One region of the Paenibacillus sp. BIHB 4019 genome, then DNA from elsewhere that is predicted to be linked to it. Evidence: a T-box and tRNA genes for the amino acid it is inferred to sense, from the RefSeq annotation. Region 1 holds a T-box; the other holds one or more tRNA genes.
What was found. The T-box of region 1 lies ahead of tyrS (tyrosine--tRNA ligase). A T-box ahead of a tRNA ligase gene usually reads a tRNA of that ligase, here a tRNA-Tyr.
Positions count from the first base shown of each region.

Region 1 (9,474 bases):
CGCTCGAAAGCAGCGTCGTATCTACGCCCAACCCGTGGGTTCGCAGGACGATTGGCCAATGGGACGACAAGCTTTTTTCCGTCAGAGTACATATTAATGAAGTAGGCACGCTGAGCAATGTCGGGCAGCTGCTCGTCTTTTTTCAAGCGGATGCATTAAAAACGGCGCTGGCGAGCGAGGGTCGGGACCGGCGGGGCTATATTTTGATTTTGTCTGGAGACGGACAGGTCATTTTTGACTCCTCGGACCGCTATTACGGCAAGCTTTATCCCTATGTGGATAAAATCAAATCGGTGGACAGCCTCGCTTTTTTGGAGGAGGAGTCCTACATTTCCATGCTCCCGTCCAGCAGCCTCGGCTACACCGTATTTGGCATTATGCCGAAGCGGGAAGTGGAAGCGATTTATGAGCCGATGAAAAATGCGGTTATCGCAGCGAGCTTTGCTTTTATTATGATTACGATTTCCATTCCGTCCTTTGTCGTCTTTAATTTTTCACGGCGGACGAACCGGATTATCCGCTCCATGAGGCGGGTAGAGACGGGCGATTTGACGATTCGGATTGTCGACGAGAAGGAGGATGAAATCGGGCAGCTGTCGCAAGGCTTCAACAAAATGCTCGATGAGCTTTCGCGCCATATCGACCGGGTGTATGTGGCCGAGCTGAAGCAAAAGCATACGGAGTTTGCAGCGCTGCAGGCGAGAATTAATCCTCATTTTCTCTACAATACGCTTGAGGTCATTCGGATGAGAGCCCTTTCCCATGGCGCCGCCGATGTCAGCGAGATGATTTATAGCTTGGCCGTATTGTTCAAGAGCTTTGTCCAGCAGCAGACCGTCGTGACGATGGAGGAAGAGCTGGAAAATTGCCGTCTTTATTTGGAGCTGTTTCGCATTCGCTACAAGGATCGTTTTGCCTACTTTATTGCCTGTGATCCCGAGCTGAAGGACCGGATGATGATTAAAATGTCGCTGCAGCCGATTGTGGAAAATTATATTGTCCATGGCCTGCGCTCGGAGGAGGAGGACAACTTGATTAAAGTAACCGCTACTCTGGAAAACGACATGGTGACGATTGTAGCGGAGGACAACGGAACAGGCATTAGCAAGGAACGGCTGGAGCAGATTAAACGGTCGCTTGGCAAGTATGCGGTTCAGGAGCAGGATGATTCGCTTGGACTGCGAAGTGTGAAAGAAAGGCTTGAATTGATTTATGGCAAAGACGGAAGATTCGACATCGAGAGCGTCCAAGGAAAAGGGACGAAGATTATTTTCAGCTTCCCGGCTTTAAGGAAAGGAGAGATGGAAAATGTACCGCGTATTTCTGGTAGATGATGAGCCGTTTATATTAGAGGGCCTATATGATGCAGTAGACTGGGCGGCCCACGGTCTGGAGCTGACGGGAAAAGCGGAAAATGGCCGCAAGGCACTCGAATTGCTGCAGCAGGTTCCTGCTGATTTGCTCATTACCGATATTTCCATGCCTATTATGAATGGGCTGGAGCTGATTCGGGCTGCGCGAGCGATCAGGCCGGAGCTGAAGGTCATTATTTTGAGCGGGTTCAATGATTTTGAATATTTAAAAGAAGGCATGCAGCTGGGCATTGAAAACTATTTGCTGAAGCCGCTTAATTTCGCTGAGCTGACCTCGACGCTTGCCCATACGGTCAAGAAGCTGGATGAAACGAGAAGGAGCAGCGCGCTCGAAGCTGAGAAAGTAGATATTTTGAAAGACACGATTCTTTATCGCTGGCTGACCGCTGCGATCGATGCTGTTCAATTGCAGGAGCGGGCAGCGATGCTGGATATTTCTTTCAGCGGCCGTTATATTTCCACGATGCTGCTTAGAGGAGGCAGCGAGCGGGAGGATGGATTCATGCAAGAGCTGCGGCAAACAGCAAATGCCAGCGAAGACAGGCTGTTTCTGCAAAATGTGGAGGGCGATGCCGTGCTTGTGTTTATGGCGGAGGAGGAAGCGGATTGCACGGCCAAAGCTATGCAATTTGCCTTGCAGCTAAGGCAGAGGGAGGAGGCGCGTCCTTATCGGATTTCGATCGGCTCCCCGCAGGCTAGAGGAGCGCAGGAGGCGCTCAGCTATGAGCATGCGCTGCGGGCTCAGGAGTATTTTTTGCTGCTGCATAAGGAAGAAATTGCTTTGTATGAAGATTATGCGGCAAGAAGGGGTGAGCTGCTCCCTGATGCAGAATTAAACTGGGCCAGCTACAGGAAGAAGGTTTCCGCTGCGGATACGGAGGCGCTTGTCGCTGAGCTGACAGGCGATTTCCAGGCGATTCAAGCATCTAGCGCAGCGACGCCTAGCAGGCTTCGCATGTTGGTGATGCAGATGCTGCTCTGGCTGCATCAGGAGATGGGAGGAGCCAATACGGTTAATGTCATTATTGCGGAGCATATGAATGCTTCCTTTAACAAGGCGGCGAAAGCGTCCGAATGGGAGGAGCTGCTTGCCATTATGACCAGTACGATCCGTGGCATGTCCACGATGCTTATTAAAGAGAAGACCAATCCCACGGTTAAGCTGGTGCTGAATGACGTGGAGAAATTTTTTGCCACTGATCTGTCCCTCAAGCAGCTGGCGCACAAATACCATATTCATCCGGTTTATTTAGGCAAGCTGTTCCAGAAGGAAACGGGGGAAAGCTTTACGGAATACGTCAACAAACACCGGATCGAGCAGTCCAAGCTGCTGCTCCGCACAACCGCGCTGAAGGTCCATGAAATTTCCCGAAACGTTGGCTATTGGGACAGCGGCTATTTTCATAAACAGTTTAAAAAATATGTTGGCGTAACGCCAGCGGATTATAAAAGCATGTTATTTGAAGCAAGCAGCGAACCCGATGACTTAAATACATGGCTATGTTAAATTCTAATCATTTTCCTATTTATATATGATGTCATGACTCTCCACTTTTCCGTTTTCATCCAATTGAAGTTGTAATAAAGTAACCTTTATCCCTAATCCTGCACTCCCGATGTAGTACAAGAATTGTCGTGATGGTTCAGATAACTTTTCCGCTGGTTCTCCAAGCAAGTCAATAATTTCATTCTCAGTCATACCCTTAAGTTTGAACTTGTTTGTTAAACTGCTTACCATATCCTGTCTTTTCTCTGGTTCTTTTAACCATGTTTCTTTGTCAAACTGACTACTACACGAACAAATAATAAGTAACATCAAGAATGAAATTATTATTTTCTTCATCTAAACATCCTTTCGAATAAACATTAGTAAGTAGAAAGCCGAAGTTTGGCATTCGTGCCGGTCACCGTAAACAAGCACGATTTAACCAACATATTTTTTTTATTCGATGAGGTATTATCATACTCCTTGCTGTCTAAATAACGGAACCAAGCCAAATAATGTTGCAAATATTTGGTTGCCACTCCATTAAAGTGGTCCATCCATTTCTTCAATCGGCTGTAATAGCTGTTTGCGTTTTTGCTCGCCAGGCATCCGTACAAAGCACGTTGAAATCCGATAGATGACCGCCAATCGCTTCATCTGTTCGTAATCATCCAATATCAACATTAAGGTTTAACACAGCCAAATACATAAAGAAAGGCCTTGTATATGTTTATTTTGAACAGCGTTTGTTTAGTTTCTTCTCTATTTGAAAGTGCTTACATCCGTTAATCTACAAGTAAGTGTTAAGCGTTAGTAAAGGGGCTACAAAATAAGGGAGGTAACGATTGATGAAACAAAACAAAAGCTGGATGCTGCTGCTCGGGGTGCTGCTTTCATTCTCGCTGCTGCTAGGGGCATGCAGCACAAATGGCGGTGCGAAAGAAACAGGTGAAACCGCGGAGAGCAGCGGCAGCGGCGGCAATGCGGGCAAAGATGAAACGGTGGAGCTGAGCTGGTACACAATCGGTACCCCGCAAAAGGATGTAAACCGCGTCATGGAGGAAGTCAGCAAATATACGGCAGAGAAAATTGGCGTAACGATCAAAATGACCCAAATTGATTGGGGCGACTACACGCAAAAAATGCAAATTGCTACCTCATCAGGAACGCCTATGGACATCATGTTTACTTCTTCATGGGCCTTCGATTACGTACAAAATGCCCGTAAAGGAGCCTTTTATGAAATTGACGATTTGCTGAAGGAGCAGGGCAAAGGAATTGTGGAGACGCTTGATCCGGCCTTCCTGGAAGGCTCTAAAGTAGATGGCCACAACTACGGCATTCCGGCGAAAAAAGAGCTGCCGGCGCTTGAAGTGTGGCGCTTTAACAAAACCTTGCTCGATAAATATAATTTGAGCATGGACGGCATCTATACGCTGGAAAGCATAGAGCCGCTGCTGAAGACGATTAAAGACAGCGAGCCGGACATTACTCCATTCGCGATAACGAAGGATTATATGCCTGTGCTGCCTTACGATTATTTGATCTCCAACTTGCCAATGGTCGTAAGCTTGGATAAAGGCGACTACAAAGTCGTAAACGTGCTGGAGACGCCAGAGCTTAAAGCAGCGCTGGATACGATGCACAGCTATTACAAGAAGGGCTACGTTTCGCCAGAGGCGGCAACGACCAATGGGCTGGATGATACGCAAAAATCAGGCAAATGGTTCCTTGACCGCGCAGCGACGACGCCATTCGCCGATAATCTGTGGAGCGCAAGCTATGGCTACCCTGTCGTGTCAACGCCAGCGAGCGAATCGATGATTTTCAACTGGTCCGTCATGGGCTCGATGCAGGCGATTTCGGCTAATTCGGAGCATCCAGAGAAAGCGATGGAATTTCTAAACCTGCTGAACACCGATCCGGTATTGCGCAATATGATCGATTCCGGCATTGAAAACGTGCATTATAAGAAAACAGCTGACAATGCGATGGAGAACCTGGATGAGTCGAAAAACTATGATATGCCGACCTTCTCGCTTGGCAATGTAACGTTGACGTATCTCAATACGGGCGATCCTGAGAACAAATGGGATGAATACAAAGTATTTAATGAAGCGGGCAAAGTAGCTCCAACGCTGGGCTTCAACTTTGACTCAACGAGCGTCACGACTGAGCTGGCATCGATCCAAAACGTTAAAGGCGAGTTTTGGTCGGCGCTAATGACGGGTACGGTTGATCCGAATGAATATTTGCCAAAGGCGATTGAGAAGTTTAAAGCAGCAGGTCTGGATAAAGTCATTGCGGAAGCGCAGACCCAGCTTGATGCATGGAAAGCGGCTAATCCTAAATAATCTGTGGATAGGGAGAGGCGAATTTTCGGATTTGCCTCTCTTTTTTATAACGATAACGAGCATTGGGAAGCTGCCCGCTTAAGGAGATGAACGACATGTTCGACAAGCTGAAAATATTTTCACGGGACATTCTGCGCAATCGAGCGATGCTCTTGATGGTGCTGCCAGGTGCCCTCTGGTTTTTGCTTTTTTCCTACCTGCCGATGGCGGGAACGATTATTTCCTTTAAACAGTACAGATACAGCAAGGATGGCTTTTTTGCCAGCATCATGAATAGCAAGTGGGTGGGTCTAGACAACTTTAAGTTTTTGTTCAGCACCTCGGACGCCTACATCATTACGCGCAATACGGTGCTTTATAATGCAGCCTTTATAATTTTAGGGCTTATCTTGGCCGTTGCGCTGGCGATTATTTTAGTCGAACTTAAGAATAGGCGGCTGAGCAAGTTTTTTCAAACCGCAATGTTTATGCCTTATTTTCTATCATGGGTCATTGTCGGCTATTTTGTATTCAGCTTCCTCAGCTTTGATAAAGGGCTGATGAATAAAACGCTCGAATGGATGGGAATGGAACGAATTAATTGGTATTCGGAGCCATCCAAATGGCCGTTTATTCTCGTATTGGTCAACCTGTGGAAAGGCGTTGGCTACAGCAGCGTCGTGTATTTGGCGGCTATTATGGGAATTGACCGCTCGCTTTATGAGGCTGCGATGATTGACGGTGCAGGCAAATGGAAGCAAATTACGAATATTACGATTCCGCTGCTCGCTCCGGTCATATCGATTATGACGCTGCTCGCTGTCGGAAAAATCTTTTACGCGGATTTTGGACTCTTTTATCAGGTGCCACGGGATTCAGGCCTGCTCTATTCGATGACCAACGTCATTGATACGTATGTGTTCCGAGGCTTGAAGGTGAACGGCGAAATCGGCATGAGCACGGCTGCCGGGCTTTATCAGTCCTTCGTCGGGTTTCTGCTTGTTCTGCTATCTAACTACATCGTCAGAAGAAAAAACAAGGATAATGCCTTGTTTTAAACGAAGGAGGAGCTATAGGTGCCCGTAAAAAAATCAAAGCGTTTCGATCAAATCTCACCTGCTGCCAACTTTCTCCTGAGCCTGCTGACAGGTGTCATTGCGATTGCTTGCGTTTTTCCTTTTGTGTTCGTCGTCATTATTTCATTTACGAATGAAAAATCGCTCGCCTCGAACGGCTACCGCATTATTCCGAAGGAATGGAGCCTGGAGGCGTACCAATATATATTTCGGACAGGCGAGGCGCTGCTGCGCTCGTATGGCGTTACGATTTTTGTAACGGTTGTCGGTACGCTATTAAGCCTTGTCATCATTACGCTTTATGCGTACGCGATTTCCCAGAAAAGCTTTAAATATCGCCAATTATTCAGCTTTTTTGCGATTTTTACGATGCTGTTCAACGGCGGCATGGTGCCGACCTTCATCGTCGTTACGCAACTGCTGCATATGAAGGATACGATATGGGCGCTCATTATGCCAATGCTCGTCAATGCGTTTTATATTCTCATTATGCGAACATTTTTCAGTACGATGGTGCCTACCGCCATTATTGAATCGGGAAAAATCGATGGGGCGAGCGAGCTGCAAACGTTTATTCGGCTCGTGCTGCCGCTGTCGCTTCCCGGCATTGCGACGATTGGCCTATTCAATACGCTTGGCTATTGGAATGACTGGTTTAATGCACTCTTGTATATTGATTCGCCTAATTTGGTGCCGCTGCAATCGATGCTGATGCGAATTGAGACGAGCATGCAGTTCATTATGCAAAATTCGACCAATTCGGCGATCAGCACCGGTATATTGCAAAACATGCCGCAGGATACGTCGCGGATGGCGATGGTCGTGCTGGCGACGGGACCGATCGTGCTCGCTTATCCTTTTTTCCAGCGTTATTTCGTTCAAGGGCTGACTATAGGGGCGGTAAAGGAATAGGAAGGCAAAAAAGGGCGGTGAAAAAAGCGTAGCGAAATGAAAAGGTTGAGCTGAAGAAGCGTCAGCGTTCGCTTTTACCCTTGAAATTCAACCTATTGTGGCTGATTCAAAGAATTTCAAGGGGAATGGCGATCGTAAGCCAAGCTTTTCATGCAGCGCAGCTTCTTTTTCATCATATGTTTTCACCTCACGTTTAGGCTTGCAATGATTTTCACGTTCCGCTATACTGTCTATAATCTAATACATGTTATACGTTGATAGAGCGCAGTAGCAGCTTTGTCCCTGTTGCAGAAAGTCAGGGGTTGATGAGACCTGACACATACATGGGCTGCGAATTACACTCTGGAGTATCTTGGGTAATGCCAAGCGGCAGGGCGAACGATATTTCGCCGAAAGCGGTATGAGCAGCTTTTTTTCTAGCTGTTTGTGCAAGTTGGGTGGTACCACGGTTATTCAATCGTCCCTATGTCTCCAGTAGACGAGGGGCGATTTTTTGTTGCCCAAGGTGGAACGGCTGTCGCCGTCCTCAGGCGGCGCGGCGCGTTTCAGTCCGAGAAATATAAGCCTATTTATAAGTGCAAAACTTATAAATGCTTATATTTCAAGCAAAAACGACTTCGTCGTCCTTCTGGGACGTGCGAAGAGCTTTGTCGTAGAAATATAAGCCTATTTATACGTGAAAAACTTATAAATGCTTATATTTTGAAAAAGCCTAGCCCAGTGCGTTATTGTGCTCATTAACGTAAATCATGACCATTATTATCGAATAGAAAAGGGGTTGTTTGCTTTGAATATTATGGATGAACTCGAATGGCGCGATGCTATTAACCAGCAGACGGATGCGGAAGGACTTCGCGAGCTGACGAATACGAAGGCCGTATCGCTGTACTGCGGCGTTGATCCTACAGGCGACAGCATGCATATCGGCCACTTGATTCCGTTTATGATGCTCAAGCGTTTCCAACTGGCAGGCCATCGCCCGGTCATTCTGATTGGCGGAGCGACCGGAACGATCGGCGATCCGAGCGGACGCCAGACCGAGCGCTCGCTGCAAACGCTGGAGCAGGTGCAGGCGAATGTGGATGCACTCAGTGCCCAGCTGAAAAAGCTTTTTATGACCGACGGCGACAACCAGGTGCGCATGGTCAACAACTACGACTGGACGCACAAAATCAATGTCATTGAATTTTTGCGCGACTTCGGTAAAAACTTCAGCATCAATACGATGCTGGCGAAGGACGTCGTCTCGAGCAGACTCGATAGCGGCATCTCGTTTACCGAGTTTTCGTACCAAATTTTGCAGTCGCTCGACTACTTGCACCTATTCCAGAACGAGGATGTTCAGCTGCAAATCGGCGGTTCCGATCAATGGGGCAACATTACGAGCGGCCTTGACCTGATTCGGAAAAAAGAAGGCGCAGAAGCGAAAGCGTTCGGCCTGACAATTCCGCTCATGCTGAAAGCCGACGGCACGAAATTCGGCAAAACGGCGGGCGGCGCGATCTGGCTTGACCCGAATAAAACGACGCCATTCGAATTTTACCAGTTCTGGGCGAATACCGATGACCGCGATGTCGTGAAATACTTGAAGTTCTTTACGTTCCTGAGCAAGGCGGAAATTGAAGCGCTTGAGGAGAAGGTGCAAACCGAGCCTCATAAACGCGAGGCGCAGAAGGCGCTGGCAGAGGAAATGACGAAATTCGTGCACGGCGAGGACATGCTGGAGCAGGCGAAGCGCATAACAGCGGCGCTGTTCAGCGGCGACATTCGCTCGCTCACAGCGGATGAAATTGAGCAGGGCTTTAAAGAAATGCCGACCTTCACAGCAGACGGTGAGCCGAAAAACATCGTCGACTGGCTCGTCGATCTCGGCATTGAGCCTTCGAAGCGCCAAGCGCGCGAGGATATTACGAAGGGCGCTATCTCCATGAACGGCGAGAAGGTGACAGAGCTGGAGTTTACCGTTACAGCCGAGCATGCGATTGGCGGACGGTTCATCATTATCCGCAAAGGCAAAAAAAGCTACAGCTTAGTAAAGCTGAGCTAGAATTAGGAAGCATGAAGCATGAAGCATGAAGCATGAAGCATGAAGCATGAAGCATACTTCTTTTTCGCGGCCTGACGATCCGCTATTTTAAGCTTTTGGTTGATTTCAGCGCTTGAGCGGACAGGAGATCCGTTATCTGTGGAAATTTTGCACAAAAGCGGGGTATTCGCAGCCATTAGCGGCTCCTGAGTCCGCGAACCTCTCCATCTAGCGTTGTTTTGGGAAAATAGCGGCATCTCTGTCCGCC
Region 1 is NZ_CP016808.1:6,862,998-6,872,471, reverse strand. Features, by position in the region: gene BBD42_RS29815 (sensor histidine kinase) at 1-1,334, shown strand, start outside; gene BBD42_RS29810 (response regulator transcription factor) at 1,309-2,880, shown strand; gene BBD42_RS29805 (hypothetical protein) at 2,896-3,216, opposite strand; partial or broken gene BBD42_RS32450 (IS1595 family transposase) at 3,284-3,523, opposite strand; gene BBD42_RS29800 (ABC transporter substrate-binding protein) at 3,705-5,213, shown strand; gene BBD42_RS29795 (ABC transporter permease) at 5,309-6,250, shown strand; gene BBD42_RS29790 (carbohydrate ABC transporter permease) at 6,302-7,180, shown strand; T-box leader at 7,426-7,648, shown strand; gene tyrS (tyrosine--tRNA ligase) at 7,968-9,227, shown strand.

Region 2 (9,474 bases), 2.2 Mb from region 1:
AGTAGGCAAATCCGCTCATCGTAAGGCTGGGCTGTGATGGGGAGCGAAAATTACAGTAGCGAAGGTCATGTACTCCGGCTGCCGAGAAAAGTCTCTAGCCAGGTGAAGGTGCCCGTACCGCAAACCGACACAGGTAGGCGAGCAGAGCATGCTAAGGCGCGCGGAAGAACTCTCGTTAAGGAACTCGGCAAAATGACCCCGTAACTTCGGGAGAAGGGGTACCTCGGTAGGGTGAATAGCCCGAGGGGGTCGCAGTGAAAAGGCCCAAGCGACTGTTTAGCAAAAACACAGGTCTGTGCGAAGCCGTAAGGCGAAGTATACGGGCTGACGCCTGCCCGGTGCTGGAAGGTTAAGGGGAGCGGTTAGGAGCAATCCGAAGCTGTGAACCGAAGCCCCAGTAAACGGCGGCCGTAACTATAACGGTCCTAAGGTAGCGAAATTCCTTGTCAGGTAAATTCTGACCCGCACGAATGGCGTAACGACTTGGGCGCTGTCTCAACGAGAGATCCGGTGAAATTTTAATACCTGTGAAGATGCAGGTTACCCGCGACAAGACGGAAAGACCCCATGGAGCTTTACTGTAACTTGATATTGAACTTTGGTACGATCTGTACAGGATAGGTGGGAGCCATTGAAGCATGAGCGCCAGCTTGTGTGGAGGCGACGTTGGGATACCACCCTGATCGTATCGGAGTTCTAACCTAGGACCATGAAACTGGTTCGGGGACCGTGTCAGGTGGACAGTTTGACTGGGGCGGTCGCCTCCTAAAATGTAACGGAGGCGCCCAAAGGTTCCCTCAGAATGGTTGGAAATCATTCGGAGAGTGCAAAGGCATAAGGGAGCTTGACTGCGAGACCTACAAGTCGAGCAGGGACGAAAGTCGGGCTTAGTGATCCGGTGGTACCGAATGGAAGGGCCATCGCTCAACGGATAAAAGCTACCCTGGGGATAACAGGCTTATCTCCCCCAAGAGTCCACATCGACGGGGAGGTTTGGCACCTCGATGTCGGCTCATCGCATCCTGGGGCTGAAGTAGGTCCCAAGGGTTGGGCTGTTCGCCCATTAAAGCGGTACGCGAGCTGGGTTCAGAACGTCGTGAGACAGTTCGGTCCCTATCTGTCGCGGGCGCAGGAAATTTGAGAGGAGCTGTCCTTAGTACGAGAGGACCGGGATGGACGTACCGCTGGTGTACCAGTTGTTCCGCCAGGAGCACCGCTGGGTAGCCAAGTACGGACGGGATAAGCGCTGAAAGCATCTAAGCGCGAAGCCCCCCTCAAGATGAGATTTCCCAATTAGTAAGACCCCTTGAAGACGACGAGGTTGATAGGTTCGGGGTGGAAGCGCAGCAATGCGTGCAGCTGACGAATACTAATCGGTCGAGGGCTTATCCTAAACAACACGCTAACGTTTCATGACTTGTCTTTCGCATCCAGTTTTCAGCGTGCAATTCACGTTGATATTGCAGTACATCCCGAGGTACGCAATGTAAGTTATCGGGAAAATGTGGCGGTGTAGCTCAGCTGGCTAGAGCGTACGGTTCATACCCGTGAGGTCGGGGGTTCGATCCCCTTCGCCGCTACCATATTTTCGGAGGCTTAGCTCAGCTGGGAGAGCATCTGCCTTACAAGCAGAGGGTCGGGGGTTCGATCCCCTCAGCCTCCACCATATATGTTTTACAATGACGCGGGGTGGAGCAGCCCGGTAGCTCGTCGGGCTCATAACCCGAAGGCCGCAGGTTCAAATCCTGCCCCCGCAACCAATTTTTAAGCAATAATTTATGGAGCTGTGGTGTAGAGGCCTAACATGCCTGCCTGTCACGCAGGAGACCGCGAGTTCGAATCTCGTCAGCTCCGCCATTTTCTTTTCGTTATACGGCTCGGTAGCTCAGTCGGTAGAGCAGAGGACTGAAAATCCTCGTGTCGGCGGTTCGATTCCGTCCCGAGCCACCATTTTTATGGAGGGCTAGCGAAGTGGCTAAACGCGGCAGACTGTAAATCTGTTCCTTCGGGTTCGGTGGTTCGAATCCATCGCCCTCCACCATTTCTTTCACATCGAGAGTCATTAGCTCAGCTGGTAGAGCACCTGACTTTTAATCAGGGTGTCGTAGGTTCGAATCCTACATGACTCACCATTTTTTTAAAAGCTAATTTACAGAAGATAATCTGTGAATTTTTTTTGTTTATATGAGAATAAAAGGCTAGGTCATGGTGATTACACCTGTACCTAGCCTTTTTTGTATGAATTTTATTAGGAGCGAAGCTTTAATTCAGCCTGTAGTTCAGTTAGAGAGGCGTCGAGTCGAAGCTTTAATTCATCATTCAGCTCAAACCCGGCAGATCCATCTTCCAATTGCACACGGGCGATTTGAGAGTCTACCGCATAGACGCCGCTGGCAAAATGCTTGGCCCCCATAGATGCAAGCACAGGCTTCAGGGAGTAATCAATAGATAGCAGATGGGCCAGTGACCCTCCAATGAAAAATGGCGTAATGATTTTCCCTTCCAAGCCCTTTTGCGGCAATAGATCAAGGAAGGTTTTAAGAACACCAGTGAATGAGGCTTTATAGACTGGACTTGCGATAATAACGGCACCCGCATTTTCAACCAAGGCTGTTGCTTCCTTAATGGCTGGACTGTCGAAACGGGCGTTAATCAGATTTTCCGCTGGCAGCGAAGCGACTGTAATATGGCTGACCTTTACATTTTGGCTGTTGAGCTGCTGTTCGATATATTGGGTAATGCCGGTTAGACGGGAACCAGGATTAGGGCTGCCCGAAATGATGACAATCGTTGACATGAAAATCGCTCCTCTGTTGTATATATATTTATTCCGATAAGATAACTTTGTTTAATCTTAACATTGCAATCTTTTCGGCGTCAATGACATTTACGAAAACGGTTCATGATTTTTTGCTCATTAGGGAACAATAGGCGGAAACAAGCTGATTAGCGATGCAAAGGGGTCCGTCTAAGATGTTCTATGGGTTGGCGGCTTTTATAAGTTTGGCGATTGTAAGTGTAATGGTTCCGATTGTAAGAAGGCTCGCCTTGCAATATGGTATTATGGATCGGCCGAATGCGCGAAAAATTCATCGGCAGCCGATTCCCTTGCTCGGTGGCATAGCGATTTATGTGGCGTGTACGGTTACGATTATTGCATTTCAGGGGATGACGTCATTAAGCTGGACGATTGCGGCAGGGGGCGCGGTGCTTGTTACCATCGGTTTATTAGATGATAAAGCAAAAGCGGAGGGAAGGGATTTTCCTGTCTGGCCCAGAGTACTTGTTTATGGTGTGGTGTCTACGCTGCCGCTGTGGTTCCATATTCAAATCGCAGGGGTGACAAACCCTGCTTCGGGGATGTTCTTTTTTCTCCCGCATTGGGTAGCTTGGCTTGGGACGTCGATCTGGATATTCGCTCTTATCAACATGATTAATTTCATGGATGGGGTTGATGGGCTGGCATCTGGCGTATGCGTGTTATCGGCAATAACGCTGTTTATTACTGCGCTGGTCAAAGGACAAGCTGAGACGGCGATTTTAGCGGCGATTGTAGGCGGGGCATGCCTAGGCTTTCTGCTGTTTAATTTTTATCCGGCAAGGATTTTTATGGGAGATGCGGGAGCCACATTTCTTGGCTATACGCTTGCTGTTGTAGCAGTAGACGGGGCTTTCAAGAAGGCAACCTTCATTACCGTGCTTGTTCCGTTACTGGCGCTGGGTTTGCCTATTATGGATACTTCCATTGTCATGCTGCGGCGGCTCGCTCGCGGCAAAGGACTTCACCATGCGGACAAACTGCATACGCATCATGCCCTGATGAAATGGGGATTAAACCAGGTGCAAACCGTATCTTTTCTATATTTAATTGCGGCTTTGTTCTCTATGCTGTCGATCATCCTTTTGCTGGTCATGGGCTGAATTCCCTCCTCCAATATGTTACAATGACGAGAAAAAGCGTTCATTCGTGAGGCTTGCGATAGGAGATAGCAGAAAATGAGCACGACAGAATGGTTGAAACCGCTGGAGCGCATTTTGGACTGTCCAGTTCGTCTAGTAAAAATGCAATTGTCCGAATGGAATGATATAGCAGAGAAAAATCACTACCTGCAGGCGGAGGAGCATGGGCGCAGCTTAGCTTTGGAAGGACAACGCGTCCAACGCGAGGATAAGATGTGGGTAGCCGTCAGAGTAGACGAGCATGAAATAGAGGTTTTGGAAATAGAGGGCAGCCGCTTTGAGGAGAGCACGCTGGATTTACTGAGCCTAATGCTGCGCTGGAATGAAACAAGGCCGGCACACGATAAAGCGGCTGGCAAGCTGACAGAAAGCGAGAAAACAGCTCGCAGCATCGGCGAGTGGATTCAGGAGCAGTTCGAATCAGGCGAGCCGGGGCAATCGATGCCGGATCACTTGACCGCGGGTGGCAAGCTGTTCGCGGATATGATTCCTTTTTTATTAGTAACGGAATATTCAAATACGAAGCAAGCAGCGTACGTGGAGCTGGAGAAGCTGCTTCGTTCCTTTCTCGCCGAGGAAATTTTATTAATACCGCTTCGGGAGCAGGAATGGCTTATTTGGGGTCCGGTATCGCTGCTTAAGGAAGCGGATTCAGAGGTGTTTGATGACGATGATGAAGAGTCGGTGGAGGATAATCTGGCTTCCATCTGTCTGGGGCTGCATGAGATGCTTGCCAGCGAGTGGATTGGCGAATGCCATCTGGCGGTGTCCCATCCGATTAGACCGGCGAAGGGCATCGTAGAGACGACGGCTGCGCTGCGCGAAACGATTAATTTGGGGCGGAAATTCCATGTTGGAAGCAATATTCATTTTCCATGGAATTTGCAACTGGAGCGCCTGCTGAATAGTATACCGGAGAGCCAGCGGGCCCGATATTTGGAGCAATCGCTAAAACGTACGGAGCTTTTCGTAGAGGCAGAAATGCTCGCAACACTCGAAACCTTCTTCTCACTGGACTGTAATGTAAGCGAAACCGCGAAGAAGCTTTATATCCACCGCAATACGTTATTGTACCGTTTGGACAAGCTAAAACAGGAGACGGGGCTGGATGTACGACAGTTTCGGGATGCCGTCTTAGTCAAAATTATATTGCTATTGTACAAAGTTACGAAAAGACATTAGTTTTTTTGTAAAGTTTGTGCATAGTCATCTGACTGCATGTGGGATAAGATAGTCCTATAAGAAAATTTCTTTTAGGGGGAAATTCACATGGCAGGCGTACGTTTAGAAGGCATTTACAAAAAATACCCGGGTTCTGATAAAGCATCGGTAACTGACGTTAACTTAGATATCAAGGACAAAGAATTTCTAGTGCTTGTAGGTCCATCCGGTTGTGGTAAATCGACAACTCTTCGTATGATTGCAGGTCTTGAAGAAATTTCCGAAGGTAAATTGTTTATTGGCGAGCGTCTTGTTAATGACGTAGCTCCTAAAGATCGCGATATCGCAATGGTATTCCAATCTTACGCTCTTTACCCGCATATGAACGTATACCAAAACATGGCTTTTGGTTTGAAACTTCGTAAATTCAAAAAAGCAGACATCGACAAACGCGTTCGTGAAGCTGCTAAAATTCTAGATATCGAGCATTTGCTTGACCGTAAACCGAAAGCTCTTTCCGGTGGTCAACGTCAACGTGTCGCTCTTGGTCGTGCGATCGTTCGTGAGCCGCAAGTATTCTTGATGGATGAGCCGCTTTCCAACTTGGATGCGAAACTTCGTGGTCAAATGCGTGCTGAAATTTCCAAGCTGACTAAACGTCTTGAAACAACAACAATCTATGTAACGCATGACCAAATCGAAGCTATGACGATGGGTGATCGCATTGTTGTTATGAAAGATGGCTTTATTCAACAAACAGCTTCTCCAGAAGTGCTTTACAACCACCCAGTTAACATTTTCGTTGCTGGCTTCATCGGTGCTCCTTCCATGAACTTCATTAAAGGTGCATTGACGGATCAAGGCGGTACTGTTCGCTTCAAATCGACTGGCGTAGATGTAGTTGTGCCTGAAGGCAAAGCTGCTACACTTCGTTCCAAAGGCTACATCGGCAAAGATGTGATCTTGGGTATTCGTCCAGAAGATCTTCATGAAGAGCCAGTATTCCTGGAAGCTTCGCCTAACACGATCGTTAACGCTTCGATCGAAGTTGCAGAGAACCTGGGTCACGAAATGTACCTGTACCTGAACGGTATTGGCACAGACACAGTTATCGCACGTGTAGACGGACGTTCCGCTCTGCGTGATGGACTGACAGTTAAACTTGCTCTGGACATGAACAAAGTTCACCTGTTCGACACAGAGTCCGAGCTTAACATTTTCGAAAACTAATTGCTAAAGCCATTATAGATTTCATAAGAGAGCTGTTGGATTCGTCCAACAGCTCTTTGTTATTCCACTGGGAATAAATATGTGAATCTTATCATGCAATTGAACGTCAATTTGAGCGTCAGAAAGCGGGAAGACATTGCTTTCGGCGCTTTTTTCCTATACGATGAAGTCAATGGTAATTAGCTTACATACGCTGTTGTGATATAAGGAGGCCATGCTATGCCTAAGAAAGTGAAAGTATCAGAATTAGTGCAGCATTTTTCGTTGGAAATCATATCGGGTGAGGAAGGCCTGAAGCGTGCGATTACGGTTGATGACCTGTATCGTCCGGGGCTTGAAATGGCCGGATACTTTGATTATTTTCCGAGTGAGCGGGTACAGCTGTTAGGGAAAACGGAAATTACGTTTCTCAGCACGCTGACATCAGAGGAGCGCAGGCTGCGTATGGAGCGTCTGTGCCATTCAGACACGCCTTGTATTATTTTGACCCGTGGACTAGAACCGCCGGATGAGCTGATTGCTTATTCGAATAAAACAAATATTCCTGTGCTTGGCAGCCATGTGGCAACTACGATTTTGACGAGCCGGATTACGGATTTTCTGGAGAAAAAGCTTGCGCCTACCGCAACTATTCATGGTGTTCTGGTAGACGTATATGGGGTGGGCATGCTCATCACTGGCGGCAGCGGTATTGGCAAGAGCGAAACTGCGCTTGAGCTTGTAAAGCGCGGGCATCGCCTCGTTGCCGATGATGCGGTTGAGATTAGACAGACGTCTGACAGCCAGCTTCACGGCACAGCACCGGAATTGATCCGTCATTTGCTGGAGATTCGCGGCTTGGGCATTATTAATGTAATGACGCTGTTTGGCGCGGGTGCCGTTCGTACACAGAAGCGGATTACGTTAGTCATCAAGCTTGAGAATTGGCAGCAGGATAAGCAATATGACCGTCTGGGACTGGATGAAGAGAAGACGCGGATCATTGATACCGATGTGCCGCTTGTAACTGTGCCTGTAAGGCCGGGACGCAACCTTGCAGTTATTATTGAGGTGGCGGCTATGAACTTCAGATTGAAGCGGATGGGCTATAATGCTGCGCTGCAGTTTACTAATAAGCTGACGGAAACGATTGCTGAAGATGCGGATGATTACGATTGATATAAAGGAGCTAATAAAAGATGCTTACATCGCTAATTGACCCGATTGCTTTTTCACTGGGTCCCCTAACTGTACGTTGGTACGGCATTATTCTCGGCACAGCTGCCTTGGTAGGCTTGCTGCTGGCGATACAAGAGGGCAAACGCTTTGGTATTAAGCCGGATTTCTTTATGGATATGCTGCTGCTTGGCGTTCCTTCTGCCGTGATTTGTGCCCGGATTTATTATGTTGCCTTCAAATGGGAAGATTATAAAGCGAACCCGCTCGACGTGTTTAAAATTTGGGAAGGCGGCATAGCCATTTATGGCGCGCTGATCGGTGCCTTTCTATGCGGGTTCTTCTACTTCCGTTATAAGGGCTACAGCTTCTTGAGACTCGCCGATGTGTGCGTTCCAGGGCTGCTTGCCGGCCAAATGATTGGCCGTTGGGGCAACTTTATGAATCAGGAGGCATATGGCGGTCCGGTAGAGGAAAGCTTCCTTCGTGATACGCTTCACCTGCCTAATTTTATTGTGAATCAAATGAACGTGAATGGCGTCTTCCATCACCCGGCCTTTTTGTACGAATCGCTGTGGAGCCTTGTAGGTATCCTTCTGCTTTGCGTACTGCGCCGTCAACGCTTCCTGCGTGCGGGCGAATTGCTGGCGAGCTATTTCATCTGGTATTCCCTCGGCCGCTTCTACATTGAAATGGTGCGTACAGACAGCCTGGCCTTCCATGGCCCTAATTGGCTCGTGAACCTTGTTGACGCTCTTTGGTCGCCAATGACGATTTTGTTCCAGCCTGGTTACTTGGACCCGGCTTACGGCAATCTGAGAATTTCACAGCTGCTTGCGCTTCTGCTTATTGTTGGCGCCATTGCGTTTATCGTTATTCGCCGCAAAACAGGAGCTGCCAAAGAGCATTATTCCGATCCAATCGTCTCCACGAAGGTGGAGCATGCGGCTATTGCCACGGATGATGTTCCAAAAGCGTAACGGCGGAAGTTAAATGGACATAAGACGAGCTATTGCCTTCTTGAAGGCAGTAGCCGTTATGTTTTTGTAAGACTTTTTGTAAGGCTTATAGAGAAGTTTTAAAGCGGATTTAGGAGGAGACAGATGTGCTAGGCAACATAAAAACGATGCTGTTTGATTTGGATGGTACCATTATCGATACGAATGAACTGATTATCCGCTCGTTTCTGGATGCGCTGAAAGGTGTCGTTCCGGCGGATTTCTCCAGAGAGCATATTATTCCAAGCATGGGACAGCCTTTGACGATGCAAATGCAGCAGTTTTCGGGGCTGGAGGATGTTACGCATCTGGTAGCGGCTTATCGCGAAGTAAACCTTCGCCTGCATGATGAATACGTGAAGCCTTTCGACTATGTTGTAGAGGTCATTAAAAATTTGCATGAACAAGGTATCCAGATTGGGATTGTAACGACGAAAATGCGTCTGACGACAGAACGAGGCTTGAAATATGTCGGCTTGAGCGACTATATCGACACGATCGTGACCATCGATGATGTCACAAATCCGAAGCCGCATCCAGAGCCTGTCAGCATGGCTATTGCTGCGCTTGGTGCAGATCCGGCGACGACATTGATGCTGGGCGACAGCTCGGTCGATATTTTATCCGCTGAGGCGGCTGGCGCTTTGCCTGTTGGTGTGGCCTGGTCGATGAAGGGAGCACAGCTGCTTAGAGATTCTGGTGCCCAGTATGTCATTGATGATATGCGGGAGCTGTACGCTTTCGCAGGATTGGAGCGGAGATAATTTGCGTAATGTCGAACGTTATCCGGTAGAGGGACCTAATGCGCTCTGGCAGGTCTATCGCACGGTCAGCCGCTTTAAGGCGGTTCGAAATTTCATATTCATTCAGCTGGCCCGTTATTGTCCGATTTTGCCGGTCAAAAATATAATCTACCGCCGTGTGCTCGGCATGAAGGTCGGTCAGCATACCGCTTTCGCGTTAATGGTGA
Region 2 is NZ_CP016808.1:1,818,786-1,828,259, reverse strand. Features, by position in the region: rRNA gene BBD42_RS07705 (23S ribosomal RNA) at 1-1,393, shown strand, start outside; tRNA gene BBD42_RS07700 (tRNA-Met) at 1,507-1,583, shown strand; tRNA gene BBD42_RS07695 (tRNA-Val) at 1,591-1,666, shown strand; tRNA gene BBD42_RS07690 (tRNA-Met) at 1,684-1,760, shown strand; tRNA gene BBD42_RS07685 (tRNA-Asp) at 1,781-1,857, shown strand; tRNA gene BBD42_RS07680 (tRNA-Phe) at 1,875-1,950, shown strand; tRNA gene BBD42_RS07675 (tRNA-Tyr) at 1,958-2,041, shown strand; tRNA gene BBD42_RS07670 (tRNA-Lys) at 2,057-2,132, shown strand; gene ssuE (NADPH-dependent FMN reductase) at 2,249-2,797, opposite strand; gene BBD42_RS07660 (MraY family glycosyltransferase) at 2,974-3,921, shown strand; gene BBD42_RS07655 (PucR family transcriptional regulator) at 3,997-5,142, shown strand; gene BBD42_RS07650 (ABC transporter ATP-binding protein) at 5,230-6,351, shown strand; gene hprK (HPr(Ser) kinase/phosphatase) at 6,571-7,509, shown strand; partial or broken gene lgt (prolipoprotein diacylglyceryl transferase) at 7,530-8,441, shown strand; partial or broken gene BBD42_RS32820 (hypothetical protein) at 8,414-8,476, opposite strand; gene ppaX (pyrophosphatase PpaX) at 8,612-9,268, shown strand; gene BBD42_RS07630 (acyltransferase) at 9,270-9,474, shown strand, end outside.
Region 2: it encodes a tRNA-Tyr, which carries the amino acid that the T-box ahead of tyrS (tyrosine--tRNA ligase) is inferred to sense. The anticodon was not compared.